Regions from separate parts of the Streptomyces sp. NPDC051909 genome, predicted to be linked through region 1. Evidence: riboswitches for the same ligand, from Rfam matches in the RefSeq annotation. Region 1 holds a riboswitch; the other holds the start of a gene.

Region 1 (5,069 bases):
GTTCTCCAGCTTGAGGCCGACCTCCTCGGAGATGACCGTGCCGCCGGTGAGGATGGCGATGTCGTTCAGCATGGCCTTGCGGCGGTCGCCGAAGCCCGGGGCCTTGACCGCGACGGACTTGAAGGTGCCGCGGATCTTGTTGACGACCAGGGTCGACAGGGCCTCGCCCTCGACGTCCTCGGCGATGATCAGCAGCGGCTTGCCGGACTGCATGACCTTCTCCAGGAGCGGGAGCAGGTCCTTCACGGAGGAGATCTTGGAGTTGACGATGAGGATGTACGGGTCCTCGAGCGCGGCCTCCATGCGCTCCATGTCGGTCGCGAAGTACGCCGAGATGTAGCCCTTGTCGAAGCGCATGCCCTCGGTGAGCTCCAGCTCCAGACCGAAGGTCTGGGACTCCTCGACCGTGATGACGCCTTCCTTGCCGACCTTGTCCATGGCCTCGGCGATGAGCTCGCCGATCTGGGTGTCGGCGGCGGAGATGGAGGCGGTGGAGGCGATCTGCTCCTTGGTCTCGACCTCCTTGGCCTGGTCGAGCAGCGCACCGGAGACGGCCTCGACGGCCTTCTCGATGCCGCGCTTGAGGGCCATCGGGTTGGCGCCGGCGGCGACGTTGCGCAGGCCCTCGCGGACCAGCGCCTGGGCGAGCACGGTGGCGGTGGTCGTACCGTCGCCGGCGACGTCGTCCGTCTTCTTGGCGACTTCCTTGACCAGCTCGGCGCCGATCTTCTCGTACGGGTCCTCGAGCTCGATCTCCTTGGCGATGGAGACACCATCGTTGGTGATCGTGGGGGCGCCCCACTTCTTCTCGAGGACGACGTTGCGGCCCTTCGGGCCGAGGGTGACCTTGACGGCGTCAGCGAGCTGGTTCATGCCGCGCTCGAGACCGCGCCGGGCCTCCTCGTCGAACGCGATGATCTTGGCCATGTGAAGTGGTCCTCCCGGACTGGGGTGGATAACGCTCCTGGACCGCGCCGACGCCCGCGACGGACGGCCCGCGCTCCTCGTGGGTTCCTTCCCCACTCGGTCCGCGACCTCGTCTGCCCGATCCTCGTAAGCACTCTCAGCGTGAGAGTGCTAACGCCAATGATTAGCACTCGCCCTAGGCGAGTGCAAGCGACTCTCGAAGATCGGGCGCCCCGCGCAGGGCGCGGCAGGTACCCCTGGGAACGCGCGAGGGGCCCGCATCCCCACGGGATGCGGGCCCCTCGACGGAAGTGCGTCGGTGGCCGATCGCGCCGCGCTCAGGCGGTGGCGAGCTTGACCATGTCCGCCTGCGGACCCTTCTGGCCCTGCGAGATCTCGAACTCGACCCGCTGCCCTTCTTCAAGGGTGCGGTAGCCGTCCATCTGGATCGCGCTGTAGTGGACGAAAACATCCGCACCACCGTCGACCGCGATGAAGCCGTAGCCCTTCTCCGCGTTGAACCACTTGACGGTGCCCTGAGCCATGCCTAACTCCCCTATTACTGGCCCTTGCGCGGATCCGCACTTCGCGGACCCGGGTCAGACCCTGCGCCGGAACGCGTCGACCGCGGCTGAATGTATCTGCCCAACTGCCCTCTGCAACAGGTCATTCGGACGAGAATTCTGGGCACACCGGAAAGGGGAATTGGGGAGAATTTCCTTGATTACGGGGCAAGTCGGGCCCGGCAAACGGCGCAGATGGGGCACAAGGCGCGGGCACTTTGGCTGCTTCTTGTCAGGTCGGGGCGCATTCTCATATGCACCTGGCATGAGCAGCGGAGGGGGCTTCCCCAACTCTATCGCGCTCAACCATGCAGAATTGCCCCTTCCGCTTCTTCTCGCGGAAGGGGCAATTCTGCACTCATCTGTACTGAACGGTAGTACCGCCAGTAAGTCGGCTCAGCCCGACTCGACCCAGCCGACTCGACTCAACCCGACTCGGCTCAACCCGACTCGGCTCAGCAGCCGCCGGCGACGGCCGGGATGATCGAGACGCCGGCGCCGTCCGGCGTCGCCGTCTCCAGGCCCTGCTCGAAGCGCACGTCGTCGTCGTTGACGTACACGTTGACGAAGCGGCGCAGCTTGCCCTGGTCGTCCAGGACGCGGGCGGCGATGCCCGTGTGGTTCTTCTCCAGGTCGGCGATGACCTCGGCGAGGGTGCCGCCCTCGGCGGGGACCTCGGCCTGGCCGCCGGTGTAGGTGCGGAGGATGGTGGGGATGCGGACGTTCACGGCCATGTCTTCGTAACCTCTCAGCGTTCGGGGCGGGTCTCAGTGGGCCAGGCCGGCGTCGCGGAACGCGTCCAGGCTCGGGCGGATGGTGGCGGTCGCCTGAGAAGTCTCGGCAACGGCGTCCAGGGTCTTGAGGCCGTCACCGGTGTTGAGGACGACGGTGGTGAGGGTCGGGTCGAGGAGACCGGCCTCGACGAGCTTCTTCGTCACGCCGACGGTCACGCCGCCCGCGGTCTCGGCGAAGATGCCCTCGGTCTGCGCGAGCAGCTTGATCGCGTCGACGACCTGCTCGTCGTTCACGTCCTCCACGGCGCCGCCCGTGCGGCGGGCGATGTCGAGGACGTACGGGCCGTCGGCCGGGTTGCCGATGGCCAGCGACTTGGCGATGGTGTTCGGCTTCTGGGGCCGTACGACGTCGTGGCCGGCCTTGTAGGCGACGGAGACCGGCGAGCAGCCTTCGGCCTGGGCGCCGAAGAGCTTGTACGGCTTGTCCTCGACCAGACCCAGCTTGATGAGCTCCTGCAGACCCTTGTCGATCTTCGTGAACTGGGAGCCGGAGGCGATCGGGATGACCAGCTGGTCGGGCAGCCGCCAGCCGAGCTGCTCGCAGATCTCGTACGCGAGCGTCTTGGAGCCCTCGCCGTAGTACGGGCGGAGGTTGACGTTCACGAAGCCCCAGCCCTCGCCGAGCGGGTCGCCGATGAGCTCCGAGCAGAAGCGGTTGACGTCGTCGTAGTTGCCCTCGATGCCGACGAGGTCACCGCCGTAGACGGCGGCCATGACGACCTTGCCCTGCTCCAGGTCGTGCGGGATGAAGACGCAGGAGCGGAAGCCGGCGCGGGCGGCGGCGGCGCCGACGGCGCCGGCCAGGTTGCCGGTGGAGGAGCAGGACAGGGTGGTGAAGCCGAAGGCGCGGGCGGCCTCGATGGCCTGGGCGACGACCCGGTCCTTGAAGGAGTGGGTCGGGTTGCCGGAGTCGTCCTTGACGAACAGCTTGCCGGGCTCGACGCCGAGCTCGCGGGCCAGGTTGTCGGCCTGCACGAGCTTGGTCCAGCCGGGGTTCAGGTTCGGCTTCTCGGCGACGTCGGCCGGGACGGGCAGCAGCGGGGCGTAGCGCCAGATGTTCGCGGGGCCGGCCTCGATGCGCTTGCGCAGCTCCTCGGGGTCGCCGGCCGGCAGGTCGTAGGCGACTTCGAGAGGCCCGAAACAGAGTTCACAGGCGAAGATCGGGCCGAGCGGGAAGGTCTCACCGCATTCGCGGCAGGAGAGGCCGGACGCGGGACCGAGGTCGACGGAGGTGGTCGCGGATGCGACGGTCTGAACAGCCATGGAGGCGAGGCCCTTTCTCCTCATCTTCCTCATGGCGAACGTCGCCATGAGACGGATTTGGCACCTTCCCTAGTCGGGGGACCTCGCTGGAGGACGAGTAGTGACCGACTGGAGGGTTGCCGGGGCTTCAACGGGCCGTATCCCTCTGCCCCTCTGGATGAGCGGTATTCGATTGTGAGACGCGGTCGGCACCCCGACATGCATCGGGCATCCGCGTTGTTCAAGACTGTAACCGAAGCCTTCGAGGGTGGAACCGGTCGTCCGATCCGCGAGATGGAGATCACGTTGCTGGAAGAAGTGGAGCGCTGGCTGTCCCGGCGGTCCTGGTCCGTGGCCGACCGTCCGCTGGAGAGGATCCTCGCCGCCAAGCGGGGGACGACCGTCAGCGTCGTCCTGCCCGCGCTCAACGAGGAGGCGACGGTCGGGGACATCGTCGGCGTGATCCGGCGCGAGCTGATGACGGAGGCGGTGCCGCTGGTGGACGAGCTGGTGGTGATCGACTCGGGCTCCACGGACCGCACGGCGGCGGTCGCCGCGGCGGCCGGCGCGCGAGTGGTGGCGCGCGACGCGATCCTGCCGCGGATACCGGCGGTGCCCGGCAAGGGCGAGGTGCTGTGGCGGTCACTGATGGTGACCGGCGGTGACATCGTCTGCTTCGTGGACGCGGATCTGAAGGACTTCTCGGCGGACTTCGTCACGGGCATCGTGGGCCCGCTGCTCACCGACCCGGACGTGGCCTTCGTGAAGGCGATGTACGACCGTCCGCTCGGCACGGAATTCGATCAGCTCGCCTCCGGCAAGACTCCTGGTCAGGGCGGTCGGGTGACGGAGCTGGTGGCGCGGCCGCTGCTCAATCTGCACTGGCCGCAGCTGGCCGGTCTCGTGCAGCCGCTGGGCGGCGAGTACGCGGCACGGCGCTCGCTGCTCGAACGGCTGCCCTTCCCGGTCGGTTACGGAGTGGAGCTGGGGCTGCTCGTCGACGCACTGCACACGGTGGGCCTGGACGCCCTCGCACAGGTGGACGTGGGCGTGCGCAAGCACCGCCACCAGGACGGGCAGGCGCTCGGCCGGATGGCGGCGGCGATCTACCGGACGGCCCAGCTGCGCCTCTCGCGCGGGCACCTGGTGCGGCCGCGGCTGACGCAGTTCGAGCGGAGCGAGGACGAGGGCGGGGAGCGGCGCTTCATCCCCCGTACGTACGAGGTGGACACGGAGGAGCGGCCGCCGATGGTGGAGATCGCGGAGTACGCGGAGCGGCGCCGCGTGGCGTAACGCCCGATAATGAGGATTTCTGCCTAAATTTCCATCCCATGCGGTTCACAACGGATAGGGGCGGCCGGGCGGGAATCCTGCTGCCAGTCGTGGCACTCGGGGCACTCCTGCTCACCGGCACAAGCGCGGGAACTGCCTCGGCCGAGGTGATCGAGTCCCTCGGCAAGCGCTACCAGGCCACGCTGTACGGCGACTTCACCCCGAGCGCGAACCCGAGCACGAACCCGGGCACGAACCCGGGCACGAACCCGGGCGAGTCCTCGGTCGGGAC
Region 2 (5,069 bases), on a different contig from region 1:
CGGCACCGGTGTGCGCTTCATGCAGGGCGCGATCCTGTCCGTGCCGATCGTCGGCACGTACCTCTCGATGTTCCTGTTCGGCGGCGAGTTCCCCGGCGGCGACTTCGTCGCCCGGTTCTACTCGGCGCACGTGCTGCTGCTCCCGGGCATCATGCTCGGCCTGGTGGTCGCGCACCTCATCCTGGTGTTCGTCCACAAGCACACGCACTTCGAGGGCCCCGGCCGTACGAACAAGAACGTCGTCGGCATGCCGCTGCTGCCGGTGTACATGGCGAAGGCCGGAGGCTTCTTCTTCCTGGTCTTCGGTGTCATCGCGGTCATCGCGGCGCTCGCCTCGATCAACCCGATCTGGGCCATCGGCCCGTACCGCCCGGACCAGGTGTCCACCGGCGCCCAGCCCGACTGGTACATGGGCTTCGCCGAGGGTCTGATCCGTGTCATGCCGGGCTGGGAGATCAACCTGTGGGGCCACACGCTGGTCCTGGGTGTCTTCATCCCGCTGGTGATCTTCCCGCTCGTCCTGGCGGCCATCGCGGTCTACCCGTTCATCGAGTCCTGGATCACCGGCGACAAGCGCGAGCACCACATCGCGCAGCGCCCGCGCAACGCTCCGACGCGCACCGCCTTCGGTGTCGCCTGGATCACCGCGTACATGATCATGCTCATCGGTGGTGGAAACGACCTCTGGGCGACCCACTTCTACCTGTCGATCAACTCGATCACCTGGTTCGTGCGGATCTTCTTCTTCGTCGGCCCGGTCATCGCGTTCATCGTCACCAAGCGGATCTGCCTCGGCCTCCAGCGCCGGGACAAGGACAAGGTGCTGCACGGGCGTGAGTCCGGCATCATCAAGCGCCTGCCGCACGGTGAGTTCGTCGAGGTCCACACCCCGCTCAGCCAGGGCGAGCGCTACAAGCTCACCGCGCACGAGCAGTACGAGCCGGCCGAGCTGCCGCCGGCCGTCGACGAGAACGGTGTGGAGCGCAAGATCGGACGCATGCAGAAGCTCCGGGTCAAGCTCAACCGGGGTTACTACGCCGACGACAACCAGGTCCTCAAGCCGACCGTCGAGGAGTTCAAGGAGATCGAGAGCGGCCACGGCCACCACTGATCGCCACTGAACACCTGACCTTCCAGGTCGCCACAGCGGGAGCCCCGTCCATTCGATGGACGGGGCTCTTTGCCGTCCCCGTGGATGGATAGGGTGGGATCACCCGATCCCTTACGTGGACACGAACGCACCAGGAGCTGTCATGAGCGCTGTGAACCCCGCTGGAGGCGACACCGCGGCGGGCCGCTCCTGGCCCGTCCTCCTGAACGGACTCCTCGAAGGCCGGGACCTGTCCGCCGACGACACCGCCTGGGCGATGGACCTGATCATGCGCGGCGAGGCCACCGACGCGCAGATCGCCGGATTCATGGTGGCGCTGCGCGCCAAGGGCGAGACCGTCGCGGAGATCTCCGGCCTGGTCCGCACGATGTACGAGCACGCCAATGTCATCGACGTGCCCGGCCCCGCCGTCGACATCGTGGGCACCGGCGGCGACGGGGCCAAGACGGTGAACATCTCCACGATGTCCGCCATCGTCGTGGCCGGCACCGGCGTCAAGGTCGTCAAGCACGGCAACCGCGCCGCGTCCTCCGCCTCCGGCTCCTCCGACGTCCTGGAGAAGCTCGGCATCAACCTCGACCTCACCCCGCGGCGGGTCGCCGAGGTCGCCGAAGAGGCCGGGATCACCATGTGCTTCGCGGTGCGGTTCCACCCCTCGCTGCGGCACGTCGCCGCCGCCCGCGGCCAGCTCGGCATCCGCACCACCTTCAACGTGCTCGGCCCGCTGACCAACCCGGCGAAGGTACGGGCCCAGGCCGTCGGCGTCGCCGACCCGCGGATGGCCCCGATCGTGGCCGGGGTGCTCGCCGAGCGCGGCAACTCCGCCCTGGTCTTCCGCGGCGACGACGGCCTGGACGAGCTGACCACCACCGGCACGTCCCGGGTGTGGGTGGTCCGGGACGGCGCCGTGCGCGAGGAGCGCTTCGACCCGCGCGAGGTCGGCATCACCCCGGTGCCGCTCGACGCCCTGCGCGGTGGGGACCCCTCGTACAACGCCGATGTCGCCCGGCGCCTGCTCGCGGGGGAGACCGGACCGGTCCGGGACGCCGTGCTGCTCAACTCGGCGGCCGCGCTGACCGCCCTGGAGCCGGGCGAGGGCACCCTTGCGGAGCAGCTGCGGGCCGGCATGGACCGGGCCGCGGAGTCCATCGACTCGGGGGCCGCGCGCCGCACCCTGGAGCGGTGGATCGCCGCCAGCAACGCCTGACGGCACAGGAACGGCGGATCGCGACCCCGTCCCGGATGCCGGGACGGGGTTGCGGCGTCGTGATCGTCTGGCATAGGTTCTGGAACAGGTCATGAGTGACAGCTGCAAGGCCCCGGCCGGCTGTCCGGCAACCCTCCGTCCGTGGCGGGGTGCCCCGGGTGAAGACCAGGCCGTACGAGCAGAAGCCTGCGGCAAGCGCGGACCCCTGCGCCACACCCTGGGGTCCTTGGTCCTCTAGGGAGCGTTGTCTCGTGAGCAAGCGAATGCGTTAGGGCCCCTCGGCCCCTCTTTCCCCTTCACCACCCGTGTGCGGCACCTCTGTCCGCGCTGCTTCGCGCGCTGCTGCCCCGCGGGCCCTTTCACGCCTTTTCGCGCCCTTTTTATGCCGGGAGACACCGTCATGTCCGCATGCCCGAACGCCGCCACCGCCACCGCTTCCGCCACCGAGTCCGCCGACCCCTGCTGCGCAGCCCCGCTGCCGGTCCTCGGCCGCGACGTCACCGTCCCGCTCGTCACCGGCGGCGAGGTCACCTACGCGGCGCTCGACTACGCCGCCAGCGCCCCGGCCCTGCAGCGCGTCTGGGACGACGTCGCCGCCTACGCCCCGTACTACGGCAGCGTCCACCGCGGGGCCGGCTACCTCTCGCAGCTCTCCACCGACCTCTTCGAGAACAGCCGCGCCACCGTCGCCGAGTTCCTCGACTGCCGCCCCGGCGACCAGGTCGTCTTCACCCGCTCCACCACCGACTCGCTCAACCTGCTCGCCGCCGTGATCCCGGCCGACTGCCAGGTCTTCGTCTTCGAGACCGAGCACCACGCCTCGCTGCTGCCCTGGCGCGACGCCCAGGTCACCTACCTCAACGCGCCCCGCACCCCGCAGCAGGCCGTCGAGACCCTGGAGCGCGCGCTCGCCGACCGTGACCCTCACGGCCCCGCCCTGGTCTGCGTGACCGGCGCCTCCAACGTCACCGGCGAGCTGTGGCCGGTGCGCGAACTCGCCGCCGCCGCACACGCGCACGGCGCGCGGATCGTCCTGGACGCCGCCCAGCTGGCCCCCCACCACCCCGTCTCCGTACGGGAGTCGGGCGTCGACTGGGTCGCCTTCTCCGGGCACAAGCTGTACGCCCCGTTCGGCTCCGGCGTCCTCGCCGGCCGCGCCGACTGGCTGCAGGAATCCGAGCCCTACCTCGCGGGCGGCGGCGCGTCCCGCAAGGTGGCCCGTCGGGCCGACGGCGGTGTCGACGTGGAGTGGCACACCACCGCGGCCCGGCACGAGGCCGGTTCGCCGAACGTCATCGGCGTCTACTCGATCGCCTCCGCCTGCAAGGCGCTCACCGAGGCCGGCTTCGACTCCCTCGTCGCCCGCGAGCGGCACCTCATCGCCACCGTCCGCGCGGGCCTCGCCGAGGTCCCCGAGGTCCGCGTGCTCTCCCTCTTCGGCGACGACGCGCCCCGCGTGGGCGTCATCTCCTTCGTCGTCGAGGGCTGGAACAGCTCCCACTTCGCGGCCGCGCTCTCCGCCGAGTACGGCATCGGCGTCCGCGACGGCCTCTTCTGCGCCCACCCGCTGGTGCGCACGCTGCTCGGCAGCGACCGGCAGGACCCGGGCGAGTGCGGCGCCCCCGAGGCGGCCCCGGGCGAGAGGTCCCTCAACGCGATCCGCGTCAGCTTCGGCGCCGGCACCCCCGACGAGCACGTCGAGCGATTCGTCGGCGCGGTCAAGGCGCTGGTGCGCGACGGCGCCCGGTGGAAGTACCGCACCGAGGACGGCCGCTGCGTCCCCGACCGCGGCTGACCAGCCACACGAACGGGTGAAGCCGGCCTCCCGCGGGGGAGAGGCCGGCTTCACCGCTGAGCAGCGGGTGCTACGACTCCAGGCCGATGGCGAAGGCCGCGTCCAGCTCGTGCTGGGAGTAGGCGCGGAAGGCGACATGGGTGTCGGTGGCCTCGACGCCCGGGATCTTCGAGATCTGGCCCGGGATGATGTCGGCCAGGTCGTCGTGGCGTCCCACCCGGACCATGGCGATCAGGTCGTAGGTGCCGGTGACGGAGAAGACCTCGCTGACGGAGTCGATCGCGGCGATCGCCTCGGCGATCTCGGGGATGCGGTCCACGCTGGTCTTGATGAGCACGATCGCGGTGATCACGGCTGGCTTTCTCCCTCGATGGCCGCGGCTGGTGGCTTCACTGTATCCCCACCCCTGTACCGCGCCCACGCGTAGAGGAAGCCGAGCGCGAAGCCGATCACGTGCGCCAGGTACGCCACCCCCGGACCCGCCCCCGCCGAGCGCGCCGCCAGCCACTGCAGCACGAACCAGAAGATCAGCACGATCCAGGCCGGGAAGCGCAGCGGCAGGAAGAAGAGGAAGGGGAACAGGCTGGTCACCCGCGAGCGCGGGAAGAGATAGAGGAAGGCGCCGAGCACCCCCGAGATCGCCCCCGACGCCCCGACCAGGGTCTGCGCGCTGTCGGCGTGCGCCACCGCGTATCCGGTCAGCGCGAGCACGCCCACCCCCAGATAGAACAGCCCGTACGCGACCGGGCCCATCCGGTCCTCGGCCATCGCCCCGAACACGTAGAGGAACAGCATGTTCCCCAGCAGGTGCAGCCAGCTGCCGTGCACGAAGAGCGCAGTCAGCGGGGTGAGCAGGGCGCGTGGCTCGGCCCGGATCAGGTCCGCCGGGACCACGCCCCAGCGCTGGAAGTACGTGCTCTGCGCCGCGAGCAGCGTGTCACCCGTGCCGTACACCG

The links. Region 1 has a riboswitch for S-adenosylmethionine ahead of thrC (threonine synthase). Riboswitches for the same ligand answer to the same signal wherever they lie in the genome.
Region 2: it holds a riboswitch for S-adenosylmethionine, as region 1 does, so the genes downstream of both, AB0M18_RS34825 (aminotransferase class V-fold PLP-dependent enzyme) here and thrC (threonine synthase) in region 1, are expected to answer to the same signal.

What each region holds. Positions count from the first base shown of each region.
Region 1 covers NZ_JBFAYA010000021.1:69,789-74,857, reverse strand. The annotation lists gene groL (chaperonin GroEL) at 1-927, opposite strand, end outside; gene AB0M18_RS28375 (cold-shock protein) at 1,245-1,451, opposite strand; gene AB0M18_RS28370 (MoaD/ThiS family protein) at 1,925-2,203, opposite strand; gene thrC (threonine synthase) at 2,237-3,550, opposite strand; SAM riboswitch class I at 3,544-3,690, opposite strand; gene AB0M18_RS28360 (glucosyl-3-phosphoglycerate synthase) at 3,812-4,798, shown strand; gene AB0M18_RS28355 (hypothetical protein) at 4,888-5,069, shown strand, end outside.
Region 2 covers NZ_JBFAYA010000044.1:14,868-19,936, forward strand. The annotation lists gene AB0M18_RS34815 (cytochrome bc complex cytochrome b subunit) at 1-1,111, shown strand, start outside; gene trpD (anthranilate phosphoribosyltransferase) at 1,254-2,318, shown strand; SAM riboswitch class IV at 2,406-2,522, shown strand; gene AB0M18_RS34825 (aminotransferase class V-fold PLP-dependent enzyme) at 2,719-4,113, shown strand; gene AB0M18_RS34830 (Lrp/AsnC ligand binding domain-containing protein) at 4,184-4,465, opposite strand; gene AB0M18_RS34835 (rhomboid family intramembrane serine protease) at 4,462-5,069, opposite strand, start outside.